DNA from 4 places in the Mucilaginibacter sp. P4_D1 genome. Region 1 is predicted to be linked to each of the others. Evidence: riboswitches for the same ligand, from Rfam matches in the RefSeq annotation. Region 1 holds a riboswitch; each other region holds the start of a gene.
What was found. Region 1 has a riboswitch for S-adenosylmethionine ahead of AC1DV1_RS25405 (O-acetylhomoserine aminocarboxypropyltransferase/cysteine synthase family protein). Riboswitches for the same ligand answer to the same signal wherever they lie in the genome.

Region 1 (7,654 bases):
AATCGTTCAATCGCTTTATGTAATCCAAAAACATATATAAGGCCTTCTTCTTCTCTTCGGTTAAATCGAAATCAATTTTTACCATCAGGTAATCAACAATATCAAAGTCATCACGCATAGGCAACTCTTTAAATAACTCATGCCGATGATCCAGACCGTATTTCAGGGCGGCGTTAAATTCCTGCATAAAATCATGCGGGATTGGTTTGTTGGCTATCCAGCCTGCAAACATGAACGGCAGACCGGTGAACTTTTGCCATTCTTCGGCCAGATCATATACATATTTATACTGGTCTTTTTTGCCAAAGGTACGGTCGCCTATTTGAACAAAAGCCGTATCTAAATCGGTCGACAAGCTGTAGTTTGGTGCAGCCTCAATTAACTCCGGGCTGATTTTCCAATAGTTTTTGAGCAGTACACGCGCCAGGTTATTAGATGAGCGCGATTCGGGATCAAGCTGTAGGTACTTAATATCGTGTACCGGGCAATTACTGAATATAAACACCGAGTTTACCGCACCAACGGCACCAATACAGTAATCGGATACTATTTCCCAGTTGGACAGGCTTAATGTGGCCGCCACAGGAATAAGGCCGATATCCACCACGTCATCAATGAGTTTTTGGGCACAGTCAGTTGGGGTGTCCAAGCTTAGTTCTATTTTATCTACAAAACCGGTATGTTGAAGGCCGTATATAAAGGGTTTGGTATTAGTGTAGCTTACTGCTGATATTCTGATCTTTTTCACAAGAAACGTTCTCTTTCAGGATTGTTTTAAATGTTCGGCATTGTTAAAATCTACGATAGCAAATTGTTGGCCATCATAAATAACTTTGTATAAAACCAAATTTTGATGTGGGAAGTTATCCATTTCGCTCAATGGTTTGCCGGTTAAAATACAAAGCAATAAACGCATGGCGCGGCCATGCATGCAAACCAGCACAGTTTTTTCTTCGGGATGGCTCATGATCACTTCCAAAGCTTCGCGCTGGCGGATTTCTACTTCGTTGGGGCTCTCGCCGCCTTCAAATTTGCTATCGAGGTTTCCATCTAGCCAATCGCGCATAATTTGCAAAAACGCAGCTTTGTTTTCCGGTGTGGGCAGTTGGCCCTCATGTATACCCCAGGCCAGCTCATCAAGGCCTGAAAGCCTTTCAAAAGGCAATCCGCCATCCAAAAAAGGCTGAATGCTTTGCTTTGTACGTTTTAGCGCAGATATATATGCTTTATCAAAAGGTACATATTTATAAGCCGCATAAAACTGTTGTGCCTGTTTGCGGCCCTCATCGTTTAGGTCGGTATCAACCCCCCTGCCCTGGATAATTCCCAATTTGTTGTACTCAGTTTGGCCGTGACGTACTATGTATAAGGTTTTTTGCATTTTCTAGCTGAAAGCTGAAAGCACAAGGCTTAAAGCTTTTTTATTGTTGTTATATTATTTATGTGGACAACTCCAGGCAGCCCTTTCATTTTTGCTTTCAGCTTTTAGCCATCCGCCTTAAGCACTTTTATTTTTGCTTTGTGCTTTAAGCCTTCTGCTTTAGGCTTTTGTTTAGCTTAATTGATTACCGGCAGCTTGTAATATTGAGGCTTTGGCTGGGTTTCAGGAAATTTAAAATCATTGTAATCGGTAACTACGTTATAAAGCGTATCGCGCTCAATAGGGTACCTGCCTATATGCTTAATCAGTTCAACCAGTTGTTTGGTGCTCATACCGGGGTGCTGCTCTTCGGCACCTGCCATCGAGTAAATTTTGGTGGTATCGTCAAGCGTACCGTCAATATCATCTACCCCAAAATTAAGCGAAAGCTGCGCCGTGGTGCGGCTGATCATGGCCCAATAGGCCTTTATATGATCGAAATTATCCAAATAAATCCTCGCGACAGCATAATTACGCAAATCTTCAACAACAGTTGATTCGGGTACGTGCGACATCTGGTTATCCTGGTTGCGAAATTTCAACGGGATAAATGTTTGAAAACCACCTGTTTTATCCTGCAGCTGGCGTAAACGTTCCATATGGTCAACCCGGTGATGGAATTTTTCGATATGGCCGTAAAGCATGGTGGCGTTTGAGCGGCCGCCTAACTTGTGCCATTCCTCGTGTATGGCCAGCCATTGGTCGCCGGTACATTTATCTTTTGAAATCAGATCACGAACCTCGGGATGGAAGATTTCTGCGCCGCCACCTGGTATAGAGCCTAAACCGGCCTCCATCATCAGGCGCATGCCCGTGGCGTAGTCAATTTTGGCTTTTTTGAAAATGTAGTGGTATTCAACCGGCGTTAACGCCTTGATGTGCAATTCGGGGCGATGGGCACGTATGCGGCTGAAAAGCTCCTGGTAAAAAGGGACATCATATTGCGGTAGTACGCCACCTACAATATGTACTTCGGTTACCGGTTCGTCATCGTATTTGGTTACCATGTTAAACATTTCGTCCATTGTATACTCCCAGCCTTCGGCTTTTTGTTTAAGCAGGCGCGAGTACGAACAAAATTTGCAATCGTAAACACAAAGATTGGTAGGCTCGATATGGAAATTACGGTTGAAATAAGTTTTATCGCCATGGCGCTTTTCGCGGATGTAGTTGGCTAAAACACCAAGGTAACCAAGATCGCCTTGCTCATATAACGTAACACCTTCATCAAAGGTAATCCTTTCGCTGCGCTGTACCTTTTCGGCAATGTGCTTTAAATCAGCAGGCAGGTCGGGATTTTGTAATAATAACTGTAAATTATGCTCAGCTTCCATTCAAAAAACTTTGAACAAATGTAGTAAAAAAGCGGAAAGCTTAAAGCCAAAGGCCTAAAGCAAGGGGCATCTTTACAATAAGATTATGAGTGGGGAAAGCTTAAAGCCGAAGGCTGAATGCAAAAAGCAAATTGGAGAAAGCCGAAAGCTTAAGGCTGAAAGCAAAAAGCTTAAAACAAGAATTGGAATAGCTTTCGGCTTTTAGCTTATAAAGCGGTTATGGTTGTAATATTCACGCCTCTAAAGCAATCGTCGGCGCAATTACGCGGCACATAGCCGCAGTCGGAAATAAGGCCGTTGTTTTTGGCTTCAAATATGATATCATTGGTTGAGGCATCAACCTTAAGCCATTCGGTACGGGCCTTTAAGTAAATGTCATCTATGGTTAGTGCTTCGGCGGCATCATTTGGGTGTGTATTTATGGTGGCAGCGTCCTCATGCCAGGTTTCAGCGGTATCAACTTTATTGGTACCATCATTACGTGATTGTATCCGGATATAATCACGCGAAACTACCTTGCCATTACTTACGGCTACTTTGATAGTAACACCAAACCCTACCCATGAACCAAAAACTGTTGTATAGGAATAAGAGTTTTTTGAGCTGTTTTTGAAGCTTATCCAGGCTTTATAGCTGGCATCGTATTCGCTTTGTTTGGCGATGTTTTCTTTTTTACAGGCCGTGGCCGTTAATAACAGGACAATTGTAAGCAGGTACAGGTTTTTCATGTTATGTTTTTTAACAATTACGCAAAATTTACACGGCCCGCTACAACACATTACAAATAATCTTATTTACTTTGAAGGCACAACAACATCAGCAATAATGAAAACTGAAACTATAGCTATCCACGCAGGCAACCACGTAGACGGATCATCAAAAGCCGTAATACAGCCCATTGTTATGTCGACTACTTTTGAGCGTGGCAAAGATGGCGGCTTTCCCGGCGGGCATATTTACAGTAGGGCATCGAACCCTAACCGGGCCTTGCTTGAAAACGTTATAGCCAAATTAGAGAGTGGCGCCGATGCAGCTTCATTTTCATCTGGTAACGCGGCGGGCATGTCGGTATTCCAGTCGCTGGCCCCTGGTACACATATTATTTGCCCGGATGATATGTACCACGGTTTGCGTAATCAGCTTAAAAACCTATTTGCGGGTATTTTAACTTTTGATTTTGTTGATGTTAACGATATTGAGGTTTTGACTCAACATATCAAGCCCGAAACCGGGGTGATTTGGGTTGAGACGCCGTCAAACCCGTTGCTCAAGATCACCGATATTAAAAAAGTAGTTGCCTTTGCCAGGGTAAATAACATTAAAGTTGTTGTTGACAATACCTTTGCCACGCCTATATGCCAGCAACCATTAGCTTTGGGTGCCGATATAGTAATGCACTCGGCCACCAAATATTTTGGAGGGCACAGCGATTTAATGGGCGGCGCATTAATCACCGCCGAAAAAAGCGATTGGTGGGCAAAAATACGACAGGTACAGGAAATGGGTGGCGCTATCCCCTCCCCAACCGACTGCTACTGGCTGGTGCGAAGTATTAAAACCCTGCCTTACCGGGTTAAGGGCCATGTACACAATGCGCAACTGTTAGCTGAGTTTTTAGAGCAGCACCCTAAAGTAGAGCAAGTATTATATCCCGGCCTGCCATCGCATCCGCAGCATGAGATTGCCAAAGAGCAGATGCTGGCCTTCGGCGGCATGCTTTCGTTTATTATTAAGGGCGATGAAAACGATACGCACAACATCATCAACAAACTCAAAATATTTACCAAAGCAACCAGCTTAGGCGGTGTGGAAAGCCTAATTGAGCACCGCGCAACCGTAGAAGGCCCCGACACTAAAACACCAAGGAATTTATTGCGGGTTTCGGTTGGGTTAGAACATATTGATGATTTGGTGGAAGATTTGGAGCAAGCCCTTTTCGAAAGGTAAAGGGAAAAAGGTATATTTAGGATAAGATTTGACGTGAGAAATCTTTTTCATTTATTGCTTTTCATGCTGCCTACATCTTCGTTAAAAAGCAGTTTTGACCGCTAAATTTACCATCTCTTCCGCATATTGATTGGTTTTGTGACCACTAATTCGTGTGGTTATTATTGGCATATCTTTGTATATGGCAGCTATCCGCTGTTCGAATTTATCTTTCATATTTACAAACCTGCCCGGATTTTTATAGTAGTACTCTACAGCGCACAAGCGGGCTGCAGGGTTTTTGCTAAAAAGAAGCATATAATCAGTTTCTGGCGTTAGCTTGCTTTTTACGGCGTTGAAATTAATCCGACTATCTAACTGGATCAAGAAATAGCCCATTACAAGATAATAGCCGTAGGTAGTCCCGGAAAAAGGTGTCATTAAAAACCGTAGCTGTTTATTTTTCGAGACAATTTTAACACTGTCGTTTAGTGGTTTTGACATCCCATCATAGTTAAAATAGACCGGTTCAGAATGTGTTTCCTGCTTAAATTTAAATAAAGGAGAACATATTTTTTTATACCTGGCATTTAGGAGGGCGTTATACGGTATGCCGGCATCTAACTTATAACTTATCAACGAATCTTTAAAAAATATAAACTGATAACCTATTCGCAGGTAGTCTGATTCATAAATCCTTGAGACCTCAGAATACCCAAAGCCAATATCCTCCATTGCATGTTTTGACGTAATAAGCAGATTGAGCACCCCCGCGGGATTTGTTTTATAGGTATCAGCCAGTTTTCTGATAAAAAGAGAATCAGCAGTAACAACCTGTTGGTTTACGTTTTCTACTTTTTCCCTCTCCTGCCCAAACATCATGGTTGTTGAACAGCAAATGAAAATTACAAAAGCGAAAAACTTATTCATGCAATGGTTTATTGGCGATACAAGATAATAAAATTTGGCATTTAAAAACAATCCTTCGCCACGGTCTATGCCCTCTCAAACCGCTATTCCAGATGTTGTCGCTTGGATTAGATAATTCGACTACTAATCGGAAAGATGCCTGTGAGGATACAGGCATCGGAGCAACAACAAAGATTTTGACACAAAAACCTTTTACCTTTCGCCTTTTACCTTTACTCTTCGCCTCTTAATAAAAATAAAATTTGGTATTTAAATAAATATCCGCTTATCTTTGGGACATTATTTGGTAGCGATACCATAGTCAATCAATTCTCCGCATAGTTCGGGTATTGATTTATAAAGAAGCGGCGAGAGATCAGGCTCAATGACCCGCTGGCAACCCTTCAGTTTTGAAGAAGGTGCCAATTCCTGTCCCGGCAAATAACACCGGGGGATATAAATTTATAGCCATGAAAAGTTTAATTACAATTACTACAAGCAACATTTTTAATACCCAAAACGGTAACATACAACGCATTAGCCCAATTATCGGCTGCATTTGTATGTGTTGCTGCTGTTGATGCTTTAATACGTCCATTTTTCAATCCCTGGAAACATACGTGTTGTAAAACTGGTAAACATTTTATCAGCTTGTCAAAAATCCATCTAAACAACAAAATTTAATTATAACCTTTTAAAAATCTACAACTATGTCAGCCTTAAAATTCGAAACCTTACAATTACACGCCGGCCAGGAAGTTGACCCTACTACAGGTTCACGCGCGGTACCACTTTATCAAACTACATCGTACGTATTTAAAAACGCCGAGCATGGCGCCAACCTGTTTGCCCTTAAAGAGTTTGGCAATATTTATACCCGTTTGATGAACCCCACTACCGATGTGTTTGAAAAACGCATTGCCGCTTTAGAAGGTGGCGTTGCGGCTTTAGCCACCGCATCGGGTCAGGCCGCCCAGTTTATAGCTTTAAATAACATCTTACAAGTCGGCGATAATTTTGTGACCTCACCATTTTTATATGGCGGCACTTATAATCAGTTTAAAGTTGCGTTTAAACGCTTAGGCATTGATGTTCGTTTTGCCAAAGACGACACCGCCGAAAGCCTTGAAGCTTTAATAGATGATAAAACCAAGGCCATTTACCTGGAAACTATAGGTAACCCTGGCTTTACAATTGCCGATTTTGATAAAGTTGGCGCATTGGCCAAAAAGCACGATCTGCCGCTGATTGTTGATAATACTTTTGGAGCAGGCGGCTATTTATTCCGTCCGTTGGAGCATGGCGCAAGCGTGGTGGTACAATCAACCACCAAATGGATTGGCGGTCATGGTACCAGCATTGGTGGCGTTATTGTTGATGGCGGCAACTACAACTGGGGCAACGGCAAGTTTCCGCAGTTCACCGAGCCTTCTGAAGGTTACCACGGGTTGGTTTTTGCCGATGTATTTGGCATTGGCGGTCCGTTTGGCAACATTCAGTTTATTATTCGTGCCCGTGTAGAAGGCTTGCGCGATTTTGGCCCTTCGCAATCGCCATTTAATTCATGGCTGAATATACAGGGACTGGAAACACTATCATTACGGGTGCAACGCCATGTAGATAATACACTGGAACTGGCTAAATGGCTTGACCAGCATCCGCAGGTAGCATCAGTAAACTATCCGGGATTAGCATCATCGCCATACCACGAATTAGCAAAAAAATACCTGAAAAATGGTTTCGGAGCTGTGTTATCTTTTGAGATTGATGGCGATAAAGAAGCAGCGGGTAAATTAATAGATAGCCTGAAACTGGTGAGTCATTTAGCCAATGTGGGCGATGCTAAAACGCTCATCATACAGCCATCGGCCACAACACATCAGCAGCTATCTGATGAAGAACAGCTATCGGCAGGCGTTACCCCAACATCGTTAAGGGTAGCGGTTGGTATTGAGCATATTGACGATATAAAAGCAGATTTTGAACAGGCATTTGCCAAAATAAAAGAGGCGCAAGCCGAATTGGTTTAAAGTCTTAAGTCGAAAGTCTTAAGTTCTGAGTTAAA
Region 2 (7,654 bases), on a different contig from region 1:
GCCTTTCCGATTATGTTAGTGAAAATAAGCTTGGCTGGTTATGCGAAACAAGCGCTGTGTCTGTTGCAGAAATTATTAACCAGGTTGTGGCCCTTCCTCTTGAATTGGAACGCATCAGGCAACAAGCACCTGGTATTATCCACGCTGATTTTAGTGCTGGCAGCCTGGTTGAAAAATATTTAGGTTTGTATACAAAAATCATCGCAAAGCATTGATCCCACCATATTCATTTATCATTATTACCTATAACGAAGAACAGCACCTACCGCGATTGCTGCAATCTATCGACGGGTTAGATGCGCCTGTTTTTATTTTAGACTCAGGCAGCGATGATCATACTATCGTGATAGCACAACAAGCCGGCGCTACCATTTTGCAGCATGCTTTCGAAAATCACCCTAAACAGTGGGACTTCGCCCTAAAAAACTTCGATATCAAAACTCCCTGGATTATTTGTTTAGATGCCGACCAGGTGGTTACTCCGGAGTTGAAAGAGAAGCTGGCAAAATTCAAAAACCAGGAATACCAGGATGTTGACGGTATTTACTTTAACCGAAAGAATTTTTTTAAAGGCAGCTGGATAAAACATGGCGGGTACTATCCTTTTTACCTGCTTAAAATGATCCGCTTTGGTGTAGGTTACTCCGATTTGAATGAAAATATGGATCACAGGTTCATTGTACAGGGTAAAACTGAAATTTGGAAAGATGGCCATATTCTTGAAGAAAACCTTAAAGAAAACAACATCAGTTTCTGGATAGCCAAGCACAACCGCTACAGCGATTTGCTGGCACAGGAGGAGGTGGAGCGCATGCAAAAAATGCGGCAACAAACCCTTAAACCATCATTGTTTGGCTCGCCTGACGAGCGTACAGCCTGGCTTAAGCAGTTGTGGTGGCAATTGCCCCGCTACGTAAGGCCATTGCTTTACTTTACTTACCGGATGATATTCCAATTGGGCATATTAGAAGGGCGTATAGGCGTCATATTCCATTTTTTGCAGGCTTTCTGGTTCAGGCTGATCGTGGATGTTAAAATTGACGAGATCCTCAAAAACAAACAGCCAAACACACTTGTAAACCCGGGTCAGGTCTCGCCAGGCAAATTTGTATTCAGGTTCCTGTTTCTGTTCCTGCTTTTCTATTATTTCAACATTTTATTTTTTGGGATAACCAATCCAGGCGGCCATTATAACCAGTTTTTGGCCAATAACCTAAATTATATACAGGGCCTCCGTTGGTTATTATTGAGCATGAGCACCCAGGTACTTAACTGGCTCGGCTTTTCGGCTATTCATAACGGCACCGAATTGCTGGTTGCGGGCAAAGGGGCTATTATCCTGGTGTACTCATGCCTTGGCCTTGGGCTGATGAGCTTTTTTGCGGCATTTGTAATTGCCTATCCTAAAAAAACAAAACAAAAATTGATCTTTTTAACTTCGGGAATTGTAGTCATCCAGCTTTTAAACATTCTTCGTTTTGTATTGCTGGCCCTGTTCTGGAATAAAAATGCAAGCCGTATAGTTGATCACCACACCATATTTAATATCATTTTGTACACTATTATTATGATAAGCCTGTATTTTTGGGTCAAACAAAATGATAACCGCCCAGACAAATATGCATAAAACCGACCTTTCTACTTATAATAACTACCCTTTTCACCCGGGTGGCAACGCTTTAAAAAGGCTGATATGGTTTTATGTTAATGCTGTTTTTTTTAAAAGCAGTTTTATACCCTCAAGCAATTTCAAAGTTTTTTTATTGCGGATGTTTGGCGCCAGGATAGGGGAAAAAGTAACTATAAAACCTTGCGTAAATATCAAGTATCCCTGGTTTTTGCAAATTGGAGATAACACCTGGGTTGGCGAAAACGTTTGGATAGATAGCCTGGTAATGATTAGTATTGGTGCCAACGTATGTTTATCGCAGGGCGCCGTGTTGCTTACCGGCAGCCACAACTATAAAACAACATCATTTGATTTGATAACCAAAAGTGTAATTTTAGAAGACGGCGTTTGGATAGGCGCAGCTGCAATAATAAACCTGGGTATAACAGCTGGCAGCCATGCTGTACTTACCGCCGGCTCGATAGCCACAAAAAACCTGGAACCATACAGCATTTACCAGGGTAACCCTGCAGTAAAAATCCGTGACCGCGAGATCGGCCTATAAGTAACCCACTACTGTTAAGTTAATAGTACTAAGTCAAAAGTTAAATTTACTCTTTTATTGACTTAGAACTTAAGACTTTCGACTTAAGACTATCCGTTGTTACACGATTAACATAACACTACCTTTATTATGACCGTACAGCAATCACATACCCACAAAATTATATTAATAGCTTTAAGCCTGCTCACTGTCATTTTGGGTGTAATGATATTTATAGCCCCCTCGGCAATGTTTCCAGATCCAAGCTGGGGTTTCCAGGTGATGCACAAGATGCAGGCCGGTGGGGCCTTTAACATTACAAACAAGCCAGATCCTGCCGACATTAGTAAAAACTATAGTGAATTTTTATCCTGGTGGTCGCCGGGGCAATATTTGGTCCCTTACTTTTTTAAATCGTTGTTTAGCGTTAACGATGGGCGTGCAGCAGCGCTTACTACCCTTGTTTGTGGATTATTGGGCATAGCCGGCTGGTATACTTTCTTTAAAAAGGCCGGCTTTGAAAAGCATTTGGCTGCTATAAGTGTATTAATTATTGTTATTCAGCAAGCCTTTATTATACCCTACATATTTTATAATGGTGGCGAGGTTTTACTTTTCGGTTTCCTGGGCTGGTTTTTATACGGCTGTGTCAGCTTTGATAAAGCAGACTGGAAGCTTGCCTTATTTTTACTGCTATCCGGGTGGATAGGCTTCTTCTGCAAATCATCCTTTCTATGGATGTACGGGGCAGGATGTTTATACCTATGGCTCAGCCTGTCTCAAAAGAAAACAACATTAATCGACTGGTTTAAAAATGGTACCTGGATTGCCATCCCCGCTGCACTATCATTGGCTGTAGTTTATTTTCAATACATGTCTAAAGGAGCAAACCCGGCAGGCACTTCATTTGGCTTTAAATTTAGCTGGGAGGCATTAAGCTTTCCTTTGGCGTCGCCCTTATTAACGGGCCTTTCGTTGGATGATATGTTAAACGGCCTTATAACGCATAGTAATGCCCCTATACTCAATCAGGGATGGTCGTTGTTTGTCCTGTCAATAGCGGCTGTATTGAGCGTATTATTAGTAATACGCATCGTTCGTGTTGTTCCTAATAAAAGCTATGCGCTGCTACTTAGCGTTTTTTATTTGCTTTCCATATTGTTTTTTGGGTACAGTTTTTTAAAACAGGCCAACATCTCCTATGAGGGAAGGCATTTACGTATAATCGGCTTGCTGATAACACCGGGCATTGTTTACCTGGTAAGTTTAAGTAAGCTGCCCGTTAAAATTGGATTTGGTTTGCTTTGCCTGTTTATTACTGCTTTAAGCATTAGATATTTTGCCCCCAGTTATTATCAAAATGCAACCAAAAATGCCAGGGGGACATCCGGGATAGCACAGCTGTTTATTGATCAGCCATCGTTAGATCAGATCATGGAACTCGATCGTAAAAACACCAATGCTATTTTTGTATTCATCAGCCCCGACCTGGGTTTGGAGATAAACCATAACCGCTATGTGATATTAGATCCTATTGGCCCCGACGTAAAAATTGAGTTTGACGACTACGTACACTACGGTCATGGCGGGCCAATTTTCATCATGTTGCCGGCAAGTTATATGGGGCCAAAATCAAACATTATCCGTAAATGTTTCCCGGGTTATAAGGGCTTTCATATGGATATGCTGAGTGACAAATATGTGCTGTATTCTGCTAAATAAGTTTCAATTTATATCAAAAAAATACAAAAAAATATAAGCTTTATACAGTTTTAGTCCAACTATTTAAAGCAATTTAAACACTTGCTTTATTGATCTCGGCCCAAAGCAAATCCTTCAATCCGGCCAGGTTTTTTTGAGCTACCGATGAAATAAAAATGGATGGCACACCCTCCGGCAGCTCCTTCTTCATTTCGGCCTGAAGTTCCTCATCCAATAAATCCATTTTAGTTACTGCCAGCACACGTGGTTTGTGCATCAATTCGGCATTGTATTCCTGCAGTTCATTCAGCAATATTTCATACTCCTGGCTGATGGTTCGGGTAGTGTCGGCAGGTACCATAAACAACAGTACCGAGTTACGCTCGATATGCCTCAGAAACCTAAAACCTAATCCCTTACCTTGCGATGCACCTTCAATGATGCCCGGGATATCGGCCATTACAAATGAGCGGTTATCGCGGTATGACACAATGCCCAGGTTGGGAACCAGGGTTGTAAAAGCGTAATCGGCAATTTCGGGCTTGGCGGCAGATACTACCGAAAGCAGGGTTGATTTACCGGCATTAGGGAAACCCACCAAACCAACATCGGCCAGGATCTTTAGCTCCAGTATATTCCAGTCTTCCTTACCATCTTCGCCGGGTTGGGCAAAGCGGGGAGTTTGCTGGGTTGGGGTTTTAAAATGCCAGTTACCCAGGCCGCCACGGCCGCCGGGAGTTAAAATACGGGTTTCGCCATCCTGGGTTATTTCGAAGATCACTTCGCCGGTTTCGGCATTTTTAACGGTTGTTCCCAGGGGTACCTCTAAAATCTCGTCTCTTCCGGTTTTGCCGCTACGTAATGAACTGCCGCCCGAATCACCATCGCCGGCAATAACGTGCTTGCGGTATTTAAGGTGCAGCATAGTCCATAGCTGGGCATTGCCTTTAACAATAACGTGGCCGCCACGACCGCCATCGCCACCATCGGGGCCACCTTTTGAGGTCAATATATCACGGTGTAAATGCGCAGAGCCCGCCCCTCCGTGGCCACTGCGGCAACAGATTTTCACATAATCAACAAAATTGGAACCTTGCGACATAATTTTTCTCTTTTTGAGACCGAAAGTCCGAAAGTCAGTAAAGTCCGAAAGTTTAAGAATTTTGACGTTCCTAACTTTCGGACTTTACTGACTTACCGTCTTCCGGACTTATATTTAATATTAATCTTTTAACCAGGCTTCGATAATGGCATGTATCTGGCCAAAAATCTCATCAACCGAGCCTATACCATTAATGCTTTTAAATTTATCCTGGTTTTTATAAAAACCGGCCACTGGCGCCGTTTTATCATTGTATTCGTGAATGCGTTTGCTAATCACTTCCGGATTGGCATCATCAGGCCTGCCCGAATCTTTACCACGTAGCAATAGGCGGCGCAATAATTCATTATCATCAACCTCAAGCGCTATCATTCCGGTTATTGCCGAATGCTTGCTGGTTAACAGGCTATCCAAAGCTTCTGCCTGTGCAACCGTGCGGGGGAAACCATCAAAAATGAAACCCTTACCGTCTTTATTGCTATCCAGCTTATTGCTGATCATACCAATTACAACCGCGTCAGGAACCAACTTGCCATCATCCATCAACTTCTTTGCCTCCAACCCAAGTTCTGTTCCTTGTGCAATTTCGCCACGTAAAAGATCGCCGGTTGATAAATGGATCAATCCATATTGTTCAATAAGCTTTTGTGACTGAGTCCCTTTCCCGGCTCCGGGAGGACCAAACAATACCAGGTTTAGCATGCTCGTTATAAATTAAAAGCCTTTCGGTACAACACAGAAAGGCTTAGGATTAACTTTGTACCTGTATGGATTAAACCCATTTAAAGGCAAATTATATGTGCACTCGAAGGGAGTCGAACCCCTAACCTTCTGATCCGTAGTCAGACGCTCTATCCAATTGAGCTACGAGTGCTTTTCGAAACGGAATGCAAAGATAGAATTTCTTTTCAATCTCTCACATTTTTTTTTCAAAAAACCTGTAACTCGCAGTTTTACATGGCCTTACTTTCCTCCGTAAATCAGGTATTTGTTTTATATGTTTAATTTTTTACCCGGATATCGCATATAGAACCAATTAAACAAAATTGGGGTTACCCCTTTTGCGGCATGAACCGGAGATAGATAGGCCGGTGTAGCTTAGCCTGGATGAGTCGTGACCATCGTTCAATACCACTATTCATTTCATGACAATTAAATTATATAATGTCTATGTATTTAGTAGAATATATTATATATTTGCATCACTAAACAGTTCTTTAATTTAATTATCAAGAAAGACGGAGGGAAAGGCCCTGTGATGTCTTAGCAACCTGTAAGCCCAATTGTTATAAAGGTGCTAATTCCTGTTCGCCATTTAAGTGGCGGAAAAGATAATGTATGTTACGTTACTTACAGCTATATAGCTGTGCCATCATATCGTTATCGCCCAAATTTCTTGTTTATTTAAATTCCAGTGCTTTTAACCCTGCATTATAAAAACGCAGTTAAAAATTTACGTTATGAAAATTAAACAGCTACTCATCACCTGCTCCTTATTAATAACCGGCTATTTGGCCGTTGCGCAAACCACAACGCCTGCTCCCCTGCCTGCATCAATTGACCGGGGTTATATTGTTAAAACCGGCGAGCAAGCGCCCGATGATTTTAAACTGGTACTGGCCGATGGCACCCAAACTTCACTAAAACAGCTTCGGGGTAAGATAGTTATCCTGCAATTTACCGCAAGCTGGTGCAGCGTATGCCGCCAGGAAATGCCTCATCTTGAAAGAGATGTATGGCAGGCTTATAAGAACAAAGGCCTGGTACTTATCGGCGTTGATAGGGACGAACCGCTTGAAAAAGTGCAACATTTTCAGCAGGAAATGAACATCAGCTATCCGCTGGCGCTTGATCCTGGTGCCGATATTTTCGGGCGCTTTGCCAACAAAAAAAGCGGTGTAACCCGCAACGTGGTTATTGACAAAGACGGCAAAATTGTATACCTCACCCGCCTTTATGATACCCAGGAATTTGCATCGATGCTAAAAGTAGTTGATGCGCTGGTTAACAATAAAACTGCATCTGTAAACTAATTAAAAGCTTAAAGCAGAAGGCATAAAGCTCAAAGTTTCGGGTTTCAAAAACCTCTTTAGTCAAATTCTTATATTTTGAGTCAAAACGGCACTATCTACTTAATACTACTATCTATATATCAAATTGTTATGAAAACAACAAGAACACCTTTTCCAAGCGTATTCCCTGCCAGCAAATTCGTACCGTTCTCCCTCGCTTCTGTTTACCTGTATATGCAGGGTATGCGTTGTTGCTGTTAAATAAAGGCAACGGTTATTAGCCACGGGTCCCCTGCTGCAGCTGGCCGCCTCTGCTTATAACCAACACAATCAACAATCAATTTACCGGTACTATAAATTCAACAGCAGGCATTGCTATGCCCAAAATGCTGATGACCGGCTTTGCTATACCGGCAATAAAAACTATTAATCATTAACCATCATGTTAAAAAATTACAAATTTCTACTGGCACTCCTGTTGCCATTTTTTCTCATCCAAACAGTTGCGGCGCAATCTGTTAAAATAAGCGGCACGGTAACCGCTAAATCCGATGGCTTGCCATTGCCAGGTGTAAGTGTAGCTGTAAAAGGCACCACTAATGGTGCACAAACCGGCGCCGATGGCAAATTCAGCCTGAACGCCAATGTTAACGATGTGCTTAAAGTTTCCTATCTCGGTTTTGCAA
Region 3 (7,654 bases), on a different contig from region 1:
TACCCAACGGTTAGAAATTGTAAACATCGACTGGAAAAAAATACCCGACGATGAAGAATGGGGAGCAGAGCGGGTTATACAATTAATGGCGAAGCCCCAAAGCGGATAAAAAACCATTTTGGAAGATTTAGTAACCGGCTATAGCAAGTTTATGACAGGTGTGCAAATACAATTTTTACGCAGAAGTTTTTTGTTGACTTTAGTGATGTTCGTGGCATCACTAAAGTCCTGTTCGGGAAATTCAATAGACTCTATTAAAACAGACAAGGATGTATTCATATTCGTAAAACAGTTTTTTAGTAAACAAAATGCAAAAGAAAAGTTCGATAATTATTATACCGAGGCTATTGAAGTTCCCGACTCCCTAAAAAATAAGCATTGGTTTAAGGCGGATATCGACAATAACGGAGAAACAGACTTACTTGTTTGCGGTGCTGAGGACCGATCAGAAATCTTTGCTATACTTTCCTTTAAGGGCAAATACAAAAGAATTGTACCCAAATACCTTTGTAGGTATCATTTTTTTTATCCGGCTATAAAAAGAGAAAATGGCAAAAATGTAGTTTTATTTTACAGTCCTGATAAAAATGGTCATTACGATGAGTCAGGAAAATTCATTTATACAAAACTCGATTGCGATACGCTTACTGTAATCGACAACAAATTTGTTAACTATGTTAAAGACCCTGTTCGGCACGATATAAACCAGGTTATTATTAGTAATGACGGATTCTGCGAAGGCAATTGCATGCCTTTTCATATTAACATTGATGCAAAAAAGCACACTGGCATTATTATAGACCCAGTTAATAAAACGCACACTATTAAAATAGCCCGTGCGGAAATAGACAGTATTTTATTATTGATTGAGCGTTCAAACTTCAGCCATTTAAAAGATAAGTACACTGTAGGTTGTACAGATCAAACTACAACCACGCTGACTGTTATTTATGATGGTGGTAAAATAAAAAAAATAGAAGATTATGGTTCGTCCGGAAACTTTACGCTATCAGAAATATTCCATATTGCCTTTAATTTAAAGGGCATTGTACGAAATGGTCGATAACAATCTGGTTCTTTGTTAACTACTTATTTATTCCAGTCTCAAGCAATTACTCACTGTAAAGCGACTTTTAATCCCCTAAAAAATCGCCTCCGCAATCCTTTTAGTTGGCCCGGCGTTGCTCATGGTATAAAAATGCAGTACCGGTACGCCAAAAGCTATTAACTCGCGGCATTGGTTTATCATCCATTCTACACCGATATCCCGAACGTCTTTTTCTGATTTGCAGCCGTTAACCGCGTCGCATAAATCTTCGGGCATATCAATATGGAAGGTTTTTGCTAAACCGATTAACTGTTTTGAGTTAGTAACAGGTTTTAACCCTGGTATGATAGGCACATTGATGCCGTTGGCCCGGCAATTATTCACAAAATCGAAGTATTTCTGGTTGTCAAAAAACATTTGGGTAACAATAAAATTTGCACCCATATCCACCTTTTGTTTCAGGTATTTAAAGTCGGTTTTAAGGTTTGGTGCCTCAAAATGCTTTTCGGGGTAGCCGGCAATGCCAATGCAAAAATCGGTTTTCAGGCTATCGTCGTTGTGTTCATGCAGGTATACGCCGTTGTTCATGTTCACTACTTGTTGCAGCAAATCGGTAGCGTAGTTATGCCCGTTGGGGGTTGGCACAAATGATGCATCGCCCCGGCGTGCATCCCCACGCAAAACCAACACATTCTCGATGCCTAAAAACTGCAGGTCAACTAAGCCATTCTCTGTCTCATCCTTGGTAAAGCCACCACACAACAAATGCGGAACGGTATCTACCTTATATTTATTCATGATAGCCGCGCAGATGGCGATGGTACCCGGGCGTTTGCGATAGCTCAACTTCTCCAGCAAGCCATTATCATGCTGCTTGTAAATAAAGTCCTCGCGCAGCGAAGTAACATCAATAAACGGCGGCTTAAACTCCATTAATGGGTCAATGGCATCGTAGATGCCCTGAATGCTCTGACCCTTCAGTGGTGGGATAAGTTCAAAGGAAAAAAGTGTTTTGCCTTTTGCATTAGCAATATGTTCCGTTATTTTCATTGTTTGTTCTGGTACGAGTTTCTTATTATATCCGTCATTGCGAGGTACGAAGCAATCCCCGATTTGCAAATCCGCCCTGTATAGTTCGGGATTGCTTCGTACCTCGCAATGACGGTTTGTTGTATGTTATTATCAATATTTTTTTAATGTAGAGACGCAACATTTTGCGTCTCCCGCATGCAAATCCAACCTTGCAAATCCGCTTGTCTGGTGGGAGACGCAAAATGTTGCGTCTCTACAACAACCCCGGTTGCAGCCATGTCATTACTTTTTTTCCAGCTCCGCTGGTGAATACTCGCAATGACGGTTTTTTGTTTATTCTACTTTTAATAATTTATGTTAGGACCAAGCCAACGTTCAACATCCTCAATTGTCATTTGCTTCCTCAAAGCATAATCCTCCACCTGATCTTTACTTATCTTACCTAATCCAAAATACCTGGCCTGAGGATGCGCGAAGTAGAACCCGCTTACAGCTGCTGCAGGTGTCATGGCTAAACTTTCGGTAAGGTGCATTTTGGCATTTTCCTCGGCCTTCAATAACTCAAATAAGGTTGTTTTCTCTGTGTGGTCCGGGCAGGCAGGGTAGCCCGGGGCTGGGCGGATGCCTTGATATTCTTCCTTGATGAGGTCGTCGGTGCTTAGCTGTTCGCCTTTGCTGTAGCCCCAGTATTCTTTACGTACCAGTTCGTGCATTTTTTCGGCAAAGGCCTCGGCAAAGCGGTCGGCGAGGGCTTTGGCCATAATGCTGTTATAATCGTCATGGTCGGCCTCAAATTCGGCAACCAGTTCATCGCAGCCAATGCCCGTGGTTACGGCAAAGCCACCAAAATAGTCGGGCACACCGCTTTCTTTTGGTGCGATAAAATCCGATAGCGCATAATACGGGTCGCCTTTAACCTTTTCGGCCTGTTGGCGCAGGGTATGGATGCGGGTTAACAAAGTAGTGCGGCTTTCGTCGGTATACAATTCAATATCGTCTCCAACACTATTGGCCGGCCAAAAACCGATAACACCGTTGGCGTGTAGCAGCTTTTCTTTTACTATCTTTTTTAACAATACCTGTGCATCATCAAAAAGTTTTTTAGCCTCATCGCCCACAAATTTATCGGCAAATATCTTAGGATAGCTGCCGCGCAATTCCCAGGTATGGAAAAACGGTGTCCAGTCGATATAAGGGACTAATTCTTCCAGTGGATATGATTCAAATACTTTGGTACCGGTAAACGTTGGCTTAGGCGCTACATCGCCGTCCAGGCTAACCTGGAAACGGGCTTGCCTTGCCTGGTCGATAGTAACAAAACGTTTATCCGATTTTTTATTCAAATGCGCTTCGCGCGATTTTGCGTATTCATCTTTAATATTTTTGATATAGGCATCCCGGCCATCACGGTTCATCAGGCTGCTGCACACGGTAACACTGCGCGATGCATCAAGCACGTGGATTGCAGCACCCGAGTAATGCGGATCGACCTTAACAGCCGCATGGATACGCGAGGTAGTAGCCCCGCCAATGATTAACGGAATAGTAAAACCTTCGCGCTCCATCTCTTTGGCAAAGTGGACCATCTCATCCAACGACGGCGTGATTAAACCGCTGAGCCCGATGATATCTACATTTTGTTTTTTAGCTTCTTCAATAATGCGTTGCGCCGGTACCATTACCCCCAGGTCAATCACCTCGAAGTTGTTACAGGCCAATACCACCCCTACAATGTTTTTACCAATATCGTGCACATCGCCTTTTACGGTGGCCATCAATATTTTACCGGCATTAGCACGGCTGCCGCTGCTGTCTTCGCCGGCATCAATAACCCGTTGTTTTTCCAACTCGATAAATGGAAGCAGGTAAGCCACTGCCTTTTTCATTACCCGGGCCGATTTTACTACCTGTGGCAAAAACATTTTGCCTGCGCCAAATAAGTCGCCCACGATGTTCATGCCGTCCATCAGGGGGCCTTCAATTACTTCCAGTGGTTTGCTGTATGTTTGGCGGGCTTCTTCCACATCGTCATCCAGGTATTCAATAATGCCTTTTACAAGCGCGTGCGATAATCTTTCCTGTACGGTTCCTTTACGCCATTCTTCATCGCGTACAACCTCTTTACCTTTACTTTTTATAGTATCTGCGTATTCAACAAGGCGTTCGGTAGCATCGTCGCGGCGGTTAAGCAGTACATCTTCTACCAGCTCAAGCAGGGTTTTATCTATTTCCTGGTAAACTTCCAGCATGCCGGCATTTACGATACCCATATCCATACCTGCGCCAATGGCATGGTACAAAAATGCGGAGTGCATAGCTTCGCGCACCACATTGTTGCCCCTGAAAGAGAAGGAGATATTACTTACCCCGCCGCTCACTTTGGCATGTGGCAGGTTTTGTTTTATCCAGCGCGTGGCTTCAATAAAATCAACCGCGTAATTGTTATGTTCCTCCAAACCGGTTGCAACGGTTAGGATGTTGGGATCGAATATGATATCCTGAGGAGGGAAACCAACCACATCAACCAGTATATCATATGATCTTTTACAGATCTCGATACGGCGTTGTAACGAATCGGCCTGGCCGGTTTCGTCGAAGGCCATTACAACCGTGGCAGCGCCATAGCTCAGGATTTTGCGGGCCTGCTCAATGAACTTTTCTTCGCCCTCTTTAAGCGAGATGGAGTTTACGATACCCTTACCCTGGATGCATTTTAAACCAGCCTCAATAACGGTCCATTTTGATGAATCGATCATGATAGGCAGTTTGGCAATATCAGGTTCGGATGCTACCAGGTTCAGAAATTTTACCATTACCGCTTCCGAATCAATCATGCCCTCGTCCATGTTGATGTCGATAACCTGGGCACCGCCCTCTACCTGTTGCAGGGCAACGGCCAAGGCGGCTTCATAATCTTCAGATAAAATAAGTTTCGAGAATTTTGGCGAACCGGTGATATTGGTACGCTCGCCCACATTTACAAAAATGCTGTCGGGCTTTATGGTAACCGCTTCCAGGCCGCTCAGGCGCAGGTCGGGTTCAATTTCGGGGATAAGTCTTGGGGGATATTTGGCCGCTTTATCGGCTATGCATTTGATGTGCTCGGGCGTGGTGCCACAACAACCACCCACAATATTAACCAACCCGGCTTTAATAAAATCATCAACCTGGTGCGCGGTTTCATGCGCGGTTTCGTCGTACTGGCCAAACTCGTTTGGTAAACCAGCGTTAGGATATGCCGATATAAATACATCTGCTTTCTCAGAAAGTTCGGCCAAATGCGGCCTCATTTCTTTGGCACCCAAAGCGCAGTTTAAGCCCACTGAAAGCAGGTTGGCATGGCGTATCGAGTTCCAGAAAGCTTCAACAGTTTGCCCCGATAAGGTACGACCAGAGGCATCGGTAATAGTACCGGAGATCATGATAGGCAAATGCTTGCCCGACTCATGGGCGTATCTATTGATAGCGAACAAGGCCGCTTTGGCGTTCAAGGTATCAAATATGGTTTCAACCAATAATAAATCCGATCCGCCATCAACCAGGCCACGTACCTGGTCGTAATAGGCATTGGCCAAATCATCAAAGGTAACGGCGCGGTAACCAGGGTCGTTAACATCTGGCGACAAGGACGCTGTACGATTGGTTGGCCCAACGGCACCCGCCACAAAACGCGGCTTTGATGGATTTTTTTGATTGTATTCGTCGGCCACTTCGCGGGCAATACGCGCGCCTTCGTAGCTAAGTTCGTAGGCCAGCTCTTCCAGCTTATAATCGGCCAGTGAAATAATTTGTGTGCTGAAGGTATTGGTCTCGATGATATCGGCACCGGCATCCAAATACTCGGCATGAATGGCCTTGATGATATCCGGGCGTGTAATATTCAAAAGGTCATTATTCCCCTGTAGATCGCTGATGTGATCTTTAAACCTTTCACCACGAAAATCCTTCTCGGTAAGCTGGTACCGCTGTATCATGGTACCCATAGCCCCGTCAATTACAAGGATGCGTTTTTCTAATTCTTTTCTAATGTCCATGGTTAGTATCAAGTAGTTAGTATCAAGTATCAAGTACGGAAACTCCGGCCCATGATTTTTAATTAGATCAACACAAAAAAATCTTGCTACTTGATACTAACTACTTGCTACTAAAAAAAGCTTACATCGAAAAGTCGGGTGTTCAATTGACTTTCGCTTATCTTTCCAGGGGCTGTTTAGCCGGCCGGGTAGAATGTAGCACCTTGTGAAGCACAGGTTGCTAAGACATCGCAGGGTCTAATCCCTCCGTCTTTCTCCATAAGCACTGCAAAGGTGCATAATAAAGCCGTAAAATGCAATAGTTTATATGCCCGGCTATGTGTACGCTAAGTAAATTTATGTGTACAAAAAAAGCTGCCTTTGCGGGGCAGCTTTTAAATAATAAATATTGGTTGCTTTATTACCTTCTGCTACCGAACAAGCGAAGCATTGAAGTAAACAAGTTAATAAATGTGGTATAAAGCACAAACGCACCCATGATCACCAATTTTTTTGACTCAGCACTTCCGTACTCAATACCTGCACCAATTCTTTTCAGCATTTGCATGTAGTAAGCTGTTAAACCAACCATCAGCACCACAAATACAAAGCTAAGTATATAGCTAAGTTGCGGACTACCTAAAAAGAAGTTAACCATGGCCACAGCAAATGCACCAAAAAAGATCATAATTAAAATTGAACCAAATTTGGTTAAATCCATAGTGGTAAAATACCCGGCAATAGCCATTATACCAAAAACTACGGCAGCACTAATAAATATGGTAAATATGGATGTTGCCGTATAAATAAGGCCAAAAATGCTTAAGCTTATCCCCACTGAAGCAGCGTAAGCAATAAACAAGAACAAAATAACGGGGTACGATAACCTGTTGAGGCCAAAGCTTATAATCATCGAAAAGGCAACTGGTGCAAATATGGCTACATAACCCAAAGTTGAAAATCCGCCTCTTTCCTGGTCAACGATAAGGTTCATCAGGCCGGGGTTAAGAAAGAATTCGAAAGCGCAAAAAGCAGAAATGCCTAATGCTATAAACATCCATGCAAATACTTTACCCAAATATTTACGGGATGCATCGTCTTCAGTTAATTGTATAACGTTTTTATAAACGTATTGATCTTTAATTTCCATTTTTTTATTAATAAATTAATACACGAATATACGAATAATCGGTGAATATATTGTGAAGGAAAGTATCAGGTATCAAGGCAATTTTGCATATTGAACCAGTCCGGAAGTCAAAAATCTTGTTCCTTGATACAGGGCAAACGTATCTAATTGGGTTAACATAACTTAACACATTTTCGATAAAATTATTGCAAATATTTAATAATCAATATTTTATATTTTATCATGGTTAACATCAAACTGACCGCGCAATTTAGGCGCGTCCAAATACTGTGCCTGTTGTTGGCCAATATAAGCCTCTTCGGTAGCTGGATCATGTAACCAGCATCAGCCGATAAAAACAAGGTGTCGTTTGAAGCTTATATCTTCCCGACGCCATTAGCTATTTCTATTTAGATGGGTTTGTCCTGCTAC
Region 4 (7,654 bases), on a different contig from region 1:
CTTCAAACCGGCATTTGGTAATAGCAGGCAAAGGACATGTTTATTTTGAACGGAATTTGCAAAAGGAATCAAATGTAGTTTTCATTAACCGTTATATAGATGACGAAGAAATAAAGAGCTTGTTTACCAATGCTTTTTGTGTAGCTTTTCCATACATATCCGGCACGCAATCGGGTATATTATCAATCCCGTATTACTTCAGGGTACCGTCGCTTGTTTCTGATATCCCATTTTTTAAGGAATTGATAATAGATGATGTAACCAGCCTTAGTTTCAACAACGATGAGCCTCGCTCAATTATGCAAAGGATAAACAATCTTGACGCTTCTTCAATCGAACCGTTAAAAGCTAACGCGTTTGCCTTTTACCAGCAAATTTATGACCCGGCAGCTTTAAAACAACAGCTCATCACTGCTTATGCAGGCAGCCCAAAATTCCAGGAGGAATTAATTTAACCTGCTTTTATGGAAATAATATCAATAACAGAAAATCATGTTGATGATTGTGTGAAAGTTTTTGTGGATGCCTATAATTCTCCGCCCTGGAACTGCAATTGGACTGCTGAAAAAGCAGGCGCATACCTTTCAGAGCTTATAAACAATACTAATTTTATAGGATTTATAGTATATGATAATGATAATGCCGTTGCTGCAATTTTAGGACACAAAAAAACATGGTGGACTAACGACCAGTTGATGGTTGATGAGCTTTTTGTAAGCAAAAGTGCTCAAAAAAAAGGATACGGAAAAAAACTAATGTCCTATTGCGAGGAATATGCTAAGGAAAACCAAATTGAACTATTGGCATTAATGACCAATAAATACCTGCCCGCATTTGATTTTTACGAAAACCTGGATTTTATCGCTGCCGACCAATATGTTTTTATGTTTAAGCAGTTGTAAATTGTAATTTTCACAACCAAAGGTTTTATTTTTTTTAACCAGGTAATAAAAAAATATTTTTTATCGCAATTCCTTTAATTTAAAGAAGTGTAGCATTGTATTTGTTAGGCCATAACAAAATACTGACCTATGGAACATAGCAATACTAATTTGAGCAGATCTTTAAACCTTATTGCCGATTATTTTCTTTTAAACCTCTCATTAATTATCGTTTACAGCGTACAACACCAAAATTATTTTAATTGGGTAAGCGATAAAAGTTATGTGCATGTAATTCTGATATTCAATTTGGTTTGGCTACTGGCGGCCAATATCACCAATTTATATCAGCTGCCAAATCCTGGTCACGTTTACAAAAAAACGGTAAAAGCTTATATTGTATACCTTGTCCTGGTATCATATATTATTATGTACCTCAATACTATCGAGTCCTATAATACCAATAGCAGATACATTTTAGTGTCTATGAGTTTATTTGGCGTTTTATTGGCCGGTTGGAAATTGTTTTTCTTCAAAGGCCTTGTGCATCAATCCGTTTTTAACAATGTTTCAAAAACAGCTGTTATTGTTGGTGACGGACGGGCAGCATTTGAGCTCCAAAAACGGTTTAGGAATGACCCGTCATTGGGCTACCAGGTTTTAGGGATCTTTAACGACAACCCGTTACGTAGTAATTTCGACCATGCATATATTGGCGAAACCGTTGATTGTATCAATTTTTGCAAGCAAAACAACGTAAGTGAAATTTTTTGTGCACTACCCTTTTCGCAAAAAAACACGATACAGAAACTGATCAAAGAGTCCGACAAAAATATGATCAGGTTTAAACTTATTCCCGAGCATTACGAATATTTTCAGGGGGCCTTGCTATCGCAAAGCTTAAATAAAATCGACGCGTACGCCATACGTGTTGAACCACTTGAAAACACCATGAACAGGATTGTGAAGCGGCTATTCGATATTGCATTCTCACTATTTGTTATAGTTTTTGTTTTGAGCTGGCTGTATCCTATTATTTATTTGCTTATTAAGTTAGAGTCAGCCGGGCCGGCAATATTTGTACAACCAAGGTCGGGTCGTAACAACGTTACTTTTAACTGTTACAAATTTAGAAGCATGCGCGTTAATAAAGATTCCAATTCGCTGCAGGCAACAAAGGGCGATGCGAGAGTTACTAAAATTGGTGCCTTTTTACGCAAATCAAGTCTTGATGAAATGCCGCAATTTTTTAACGTGTTAATGGGGGATATGTCGGTAGTTGGGCCAAGACCTCATATGTTAAACCATACCGAACAATACGCAAAATTAATTGATCATTTTATGGTGAGGCATTTTATAAAGCCAGGTATAACGGGCTGGGCACAGGTGCGCGGGTTTCGCGGAGAGACAAAGCTGGTAGAGGATATGGAGGCGCGTGTAGAAGCCGATGTTTGGTATATCGAAAACTGGAGCTTAGACCTTGATATGAAAATTATATTTTCAACCTTCTTTAAAACCGTAATTGGTGACAAATATGCCTATTAATTTGGCGATGACCATTTAGGTAAACTAACCTTCGTTATTATTGCGATTACTCGTATGATTTCCGGTAAACGGATAAATCAGAGAGTTCTATCTCATCTTTTTGATGAAAACTATGTATGAAATGGTTCCCTGATTAAATTACAAAAGCCTGCAAATTATTGATATGCAGGCTTTTGACGTGGATTTCAGCGGGGTGAATGGGAGCCTGTTAGAACATCTTGCGGCGATTCTGGCAATAATCAAAAAGGTTACGGAAAATAAAAACAAGCAATGGTCCGATTGGTTGTTGTTTTTATTTCCCAATAGTTTTAAGGCAAGGTGGTACAGTATTTTGGGATGTCTATTTTTGGTGTTTCCAAAACCTGCCTTTTCCTTCGGCTATCCATTCTAAAGCTTCATCTATTCTTTTTTGTCGTGTTTCGTCGGTTTTGGCATCGGTAATCCAAACTATATATTCCTTGCGGAAAGAGTTGGATTTGCTTTCAAAAACTTCTTTTGCTTTTGGGTTAGCCACTAATGCGGCCAACAAATAATCGGGCGTTTGCAGTACTTTGGGTTTGTCGGCTTCTGGTTTCTCTCTTTTTATCCTGATACCTTTTTCGTTTAACTGTACGGCTTCTTTAAGCATGGCTATAAATTCGTTGTCCGGCGGTAGGTCCTCTATTTTACTGACCTTCCCCAAGAATCGTTGGATCGGCTTCAAGTCCTTGTTTGCCTTCAAACGCGGGTCAGTCATCAATTCGGCCTTCAAAAACGTAAAAGAGCAATGGTTTTTATAGGATGCTACTACACACATGTTATCGCTGTTGTACTCAAAATGGGGCAGGCTCCATTTTATCGCCTCTACTACATTAGGGCAATTTTCATGAATAAGGCGGCGCCAATGCTCAAGTATGGGTTTTGCAAAATCTTCCGAGTTAGTTATATAAGCATCCACCGCAAGGTTATAGTTCATAACGTTATTTAATTTATGGTAGCAAAAAAACTTAAACTTACGCAGAAGATTTGGTCGAAAACTTGGACAAACAGGTCAATTTAATCACTTGCGTTGTTTCCGGAACTCCGAAGGAGACAAGCCTACCTGCTTTTTGAAAAATTTGCCAAAATTAGCAGGGTCTGAAAAGTTGAGTTGATAGGCAATCTCGGCAATCTCAAAATCGGTGTATTGAATGAGCGATCTGGCTTCGGTGGCCAGGCGTTCGGCAATAAAAGTAAGTGCATTTTTGCCCGAAACATGTTTGACAGATTGGGAAAGATGATTGGCAGTAACCGAAAGCATAGCTGCGTATTCCTGCACGGTGTGTTTATTGATATAATGGTTATCAATTAACTGAATAAATTTACGCAACAGGATTTGTTGCGTTGTAGCCAGACGAATGTCTTTTTTCTTTTCCAGCGCAAAGTCTTCCAGGTAGTAGAGTAAGCCGAGCAACTTTACCCTTGCTTCCATATGTTGTGTTTTAGCCGATTTTTCGTAAGCGGTAAATACAGATTCAAAATGTGGTGCCAATCGTTTAAATGTGGCGTGGTCAAACTTAAACAGGTTAGTATGTAACACGTCAAATAGGGGGAATTGCTGTTGAAAGTTTGGTTTGAAGAATGAGAAGCATTCCGGCTTAAAATAAATCACATAACCCTCCAGGGCATTGTTATGAGCAAAGCTATACACCAGATTGGGCGAATGAAAGACGAGATACGACTCAGGATCATGAATGGTCTGATCGCCATAGTTAACTTCGATCTTACCGGAATTGAATAGCAGGGCGAAAAAATAAAATGAACGTTTAAAAGGTGGCCGGTATATTTGTCGGTCCTGATCGAGTGGCTTTAACCTCAAACAGTAGAAGTCTGGATCAGTTGTTCGTCCTGGCCATGGAATAGAGGCCAAAAAATCATTGATTTCTGTGTAATAAGGAAGCGTGATTTTTATTTTCGCCATAAAATGCACCACAAGAGGGTTGATCCTAAAATAGAAAAAGAAACTGTCTTCAGCTACAGATCACGAAAAGATTCACCGCCTGGAACCGTTAATAATGGTATATTATATAGTTTTCACCCTTGTTCACGGCAACATCTCGTCAAAAACGTACAAAGAGATTTAGAACATGTCGATAGCTTCTGTCCATGTTATGAAATACGAAAACCCGACTAATGCCAGGTTTGTTGGGTTTGCGGAGAGGGACCGAACAACCGTCGATTGTTTTCTTCTCCATATCAGAAGAATTATATTTTGAAAATCTTTACGGGAGAAAGCTTCGGTATATACATTAAATTGCGGTGGGATGCAATGTCTTACGGTTTTGGTATTTCATACTCACCCCAATACCCTATAGTTTTTTGAACAAATTACAATGCAAATGTCGTTGTAATAAGTCTCTATTGAAAACAATTAATTCTATAATATCTATGGATTTAATAGAATTAATTATATATTTACAACGCCTTAGCTTTTAATGCTCATTCGACCCAAAAAGGGGAGTGCATTTAATATTCTTAAGGCAAGCTATAGTCAGGTAAACTTAATCATAATGAATACGCTTTATAACCAGTTTTTTCATAAGAGCAACTTAAATTGTAACGCTATCTTAACGAGTTGTTGATTCATCAGTCGCAATTTTATACATAGGATACACTCTACAAAACAATTTACTTTATGAGAAAAATTATACTGGCAGCCATAACTATTACATTAAGCAGCACAGTCTTCGGACAGATACTTACCCCTGTAAAATGGTCATATGCTGCAAAAAAGGTAGATAATGACCAGGCTATCGTTTTCATTAAAGCAACCATCGATAAGGGCTGGCATATTTATTCGCAGCATTTGGCAGATGGGGGGCCGATAAAAACTACCCTTAAGTTTGCCGCTAATGAAAGTTACACCTTATTAGGGAGCACAGAAGAACCGAAGGCACTAAACAAGTACGAAAAGTCATTTAGTATGAATGTTCAGTACTTTGAAAAGTCTGTTATATTTCAGCAAAAAGTAAAGCTTAAATCCGGGCAGGCATCCGTTAGTGGTACCGTGAACTTTATGGTATGCAGCGATAAGCAATGTTTACCGCCAGACGATGTAGAATTTAGTGTACCTGTAAAATAAAAATATAATATAAGCCAAATCATATAAAAAGCAGCACGATAGCCACCAATCGGTCTGTTAAAATGGTAATCGCTTTTAAACGCGTTATCATTATTAATAAAACTAATACCATGAAACCAAAGTTTACTTTATTTACAAAAGCCCGAAAACAGCATGGTGGCACCCCTGGCTGTTGTTACCATAATTGCTAACGCTTTACATTCCAGGTTTAAAAAATATTGAGCAAGATATACATCCTGGCTGTACTAAGTGCGTTGCTTTGCTATGGTGGTAATTCAGGCGTGTGCTGTACAGTTCAGGATGTTTGTCGTTTTACAAGAAAAAATTAAAAAAGACATACAAAACTTAAAAATATTCTACTAAATCTATAGATTTTATTGTATTTATCATATTTGTTGTTATCTTTACACCATTCTAATTAACCCCACCATTAATTAGTTGATTTATAAAGAATAAGGGAGAGGAAGTCTCGATGATCTTATAGCAACTTTTCAGCAGTCTGAAATAAGTGCTAAACTTTTTCCGATAGCAATTATGCCGCCGGAATATAAATTAACTAACAGTCATGAACACACTTAACAGCCATTACCCACAGCTACAACCCGCGGCCATCAAACGATGTTGTTGCCTGGTTCAGTACGTTTTCTGGTTTTAACAGCCGGATACCCTAAAAATTTATAGTGTTTTTTCAAAGGCTGTAAAGCCCAATGGATAACCTATGCCCAAATTTCCGGCATCGCATCAATTAACAACAATTAAAACTTATACAAAATGAAAACTACAAACTACTTAACCAAAACAAGGCTGCTATCTGCCGCTTTATTGCTCAGCGGGGTAAGCGTGTTATCGGCCCATGCAACCCCAAAGCCTAAATTTATAAAAGAAGGAAAATGGCGCGGCGAATTTACCGTAAGCGAATCAAAGGTGCCTTTTAATTTCGAGCTGAAGGGAAAGGATGCCGAGCATGCTGTTTTCACACTCATCAACGGCTCCCGCAGAGATAATTTTCATGTGAAATCAATTGGTACGGATTCTGTATATATCAAAATGAATACCTATGATGCCGCGCTGGTAGCCAAAATTCAGGATGATGGCTCCTTAACCGGCGAATACCGTAGCCTGGTACCGGGTTTCAGGGGCAACTCATTACCATTTACTGCAGAATATGGTAAAACCTACCGCTTTGTAGAACCCGGCAAAGATGTAGCCCCTAAAGCCGACCTGACCGGTAAATGGGAAATCAAAACATACAGTAAAGAGGCCGTTCCTGCATCTATAGCCTTATTGAAACAAAAAGGGAACAAGCTTACCGGTGTGGTAATGACCGTTGTTGGTGACACCCGCGAACTGGAAGGTACCGTACAAGGCGATGAGTTTGCGCTAAGCGGCTTTACCGGCCCAAGTCCGTTCATTATAAAAGGTAAGATCAATGCCGATGGCTCCATCAGCGGCGAAGAAGGTTTTGGCATCTATAAAAACCTGAAATTTGATGCCGCCAAAAAAACAGAGGTTGAATTACCTGATCCTTACAAACTCACATTTTTAAAAGAAGGCTATAAAAAACTTGATTTCTCATTCCCTGGTATCGATGGCAAACAGGTTTCCTTGAGTGATAACAAATACAAAGGTAAAGTAGTAATTGTAGAGATTATAGGTACCTGGTGCCCTAACTGTACCGATCAAACCGTGTTTCTATCCCCATGGTTCAATAAAAATCATCAGCGCGGTGTAGAAGCCATTGCATTAGGTTTTGAACAGAAGGACAGCCTGGAATATGCCAAATATACCTTGGGCAAGCTGAAAGAAAAATACGAAATCAATTATGATATCGCTTTTGGAGGGCTGGCCGATAAAAAACTGGTATCGCAAAAGTTGCCTGCTTTGAATAAATTCATTGCCTTCCCAACTACCATCATCATTGATAGAAAAGGCGATGTAAGGGAGATATATACCGGTTATACGGGCACCGTGACAGGTAAGTATCACGAGGATTACGAGAAGAAATTTAATAAATTATTAGATGAGCTTATTGCCGAACCGGCCCCGGAAACAGCCGCTATTGCAAATCCATCAACCCACCCAGGAAATTAACATTAACTGATCTTATATAACTAATCAAATGAAAACC

Region 2: linked by a shared signal. The riboswitch ahead of AC1DV1_RS08610 (peroxiredoxin family protein) and the one ahead of AC1DV1_RS25405 (O-acetylhomoserine aminocarboxypropyltransferase/cysteine synthase family protein) in region 1 are both predicted to bind S-adenosylmethionine.
Region 3: linked by a shared signal. The riboswitch ahead of metH (methionine synthase) and the one ahead of AC1DV1_RS25405 (O-acetylhomoserine aminocarboxypropyltransferase/cysteine synthase family protein) in region 1 are both predicted to bind S-adenosylmethionine.
Region 4: linked by a shared signal. The riboswitch ahead of AC1DV1_RS06415 (peroxiredoxin family protein) and the one ahead of AC1DV1_RS25405 (O-acetylhomoserine aminocarboxypropyltransferase/cysteine synthase family protein) in region 1 are both predicted to bind S-adenosylmethionine.

The regions. Positions count from the first base shown of each region.
Region 1 covers NZ_JBFUIJ010000043.1:30,383-38,036, reverse strand. Annotated here, with positions in the region: gene AC1DV1_RS25435 (menaquinone biosynthetic enzyme MqnA/MqnD family protein) at 1-748, opposite strand, end outside; gene AC1DV1_RS25430 (histidine phosphatase family protein) at 764-1,381, opposite strand; gene mqnE (aminofutalosine synthase MqnE) at 1,558-2,754, opposite strand; gene AC1DV1_RS25420 (hypothetical protein) at 2,961-3,482, opposite strand; gene AC1DV1_RS25415 (trans-sulfuration enzyme family protein) at 3,580-4,701, shown strand; gene AC1DV1_RS25410 (hypothetical protein) at 4,783-5,610, opposite strand; SAM riboswitch class I at 5,942-6,052, shown strand; gene AC1DV1_RS25405 (O-acetylhomoserine aminocarboxypropyltransferase/cysteine synthase family protein) at 6,300-7,619, shown strand.
Region 2 covers NZ_JBFUIJ010000006.1:172,574-180,227, forward strand. Annotated here, with positions in the region: gene AC1DV1_RS08575 (XrtY-associated glycosyltransferase XYAG1) at 1-215, shown strand, start outside; gene xrtY (exosortase Y) at 212-1,627, shown strand; gene AC1DV1_RS08585 (WcaF family extracellular polysaccharide biosynthesis acetyltransferase) at 1,620-2,174, shown strand; gene AC1DV1_RS08590 (hypothetical protein) at 2,304-3,875, shown strand; gene obgE (GTPase ObgE) at 3,949-4,956, opposite strand; gene AC1DV1_RS08600 (adenylate kinase) at 5,077-5,658, opposite strand; tRNA gene AC1DV1_RS08605 (tRNA-Arg) at 5,757-5,830, opposite strand; SAM riboswitch class I at 6,180-6,294, shown strand; gene AC1DV1_RS08610 (peroxiredoxin family protein) at 6,417-6,989, shown strand; gene AC1DV1_RS08615 (SusC/RagA family TonB-linked outer membrane protein) at 7,411-7,654, shown strand, end outside.
Region 3 covers NZ_JBFUIJ010000027.1:29,660-37,313, reverse strand. Annotated here, with positions in the region: gene AC1DV1_RS20295 (DUF6891 domain-containing protein) at 1-109, shown strand, start outside; gene AC1DV1_RS20290 (DUF6438 domain-containing protein) at 161-1,066, shown strand; gene metF (methylenetetrahydrofolate reductase [NAD(P)H]) at 1,142-2,098, opposite strand; gene metH (methionine synthase) at 2,425-6,114, opposite strand; SAM riboswitch class I at 6,269-6,379, opposite strand; gene AC1DV1_RS20275 (Bax inhibitor-1/YccA family protein) at 6,515-7,243, opposite strand.
Region 4 covers NZ_JBFUIJ010000004.1:218,034-225,687, forward strand. Annotated here, with positions in the region: gene AC1DV1_RS06385 (glycosyltransferase family 4 protein) at 1-455, shown strand, start outside; gene AC1DV1_RS06390 (GNAT family N-acetyltransferase) at 465-902, shown strand; gene AC1DV1_RS06395 (undecaprenyl-phosphate glucose phosphotransferase) at 1,032-2,426, shown strand; gene AC1DV1_RS06400 (YdeI/OmpD-associated family protein) at 2,767-3,381, opposite strand; gene AC1DV1_RS06405 (AraC family transcriptional regulator) at 3,466-4,263, opposite strand; gene AC1DV1_RS06410 (protein-disulfide reductase DsbD domain-containing protein) at 5,080-5,526, shown strand; SAM riboswitch class I at 5,967-6,080, shown strand; gene AC1DV1_RS06415 (peroxiredoxin family protein) at 6,298-7,617, shown strand; gene AC1DV1_RS06420 (peroxiredoxin family protein) at 7,646-7,654, shown strand, end outside.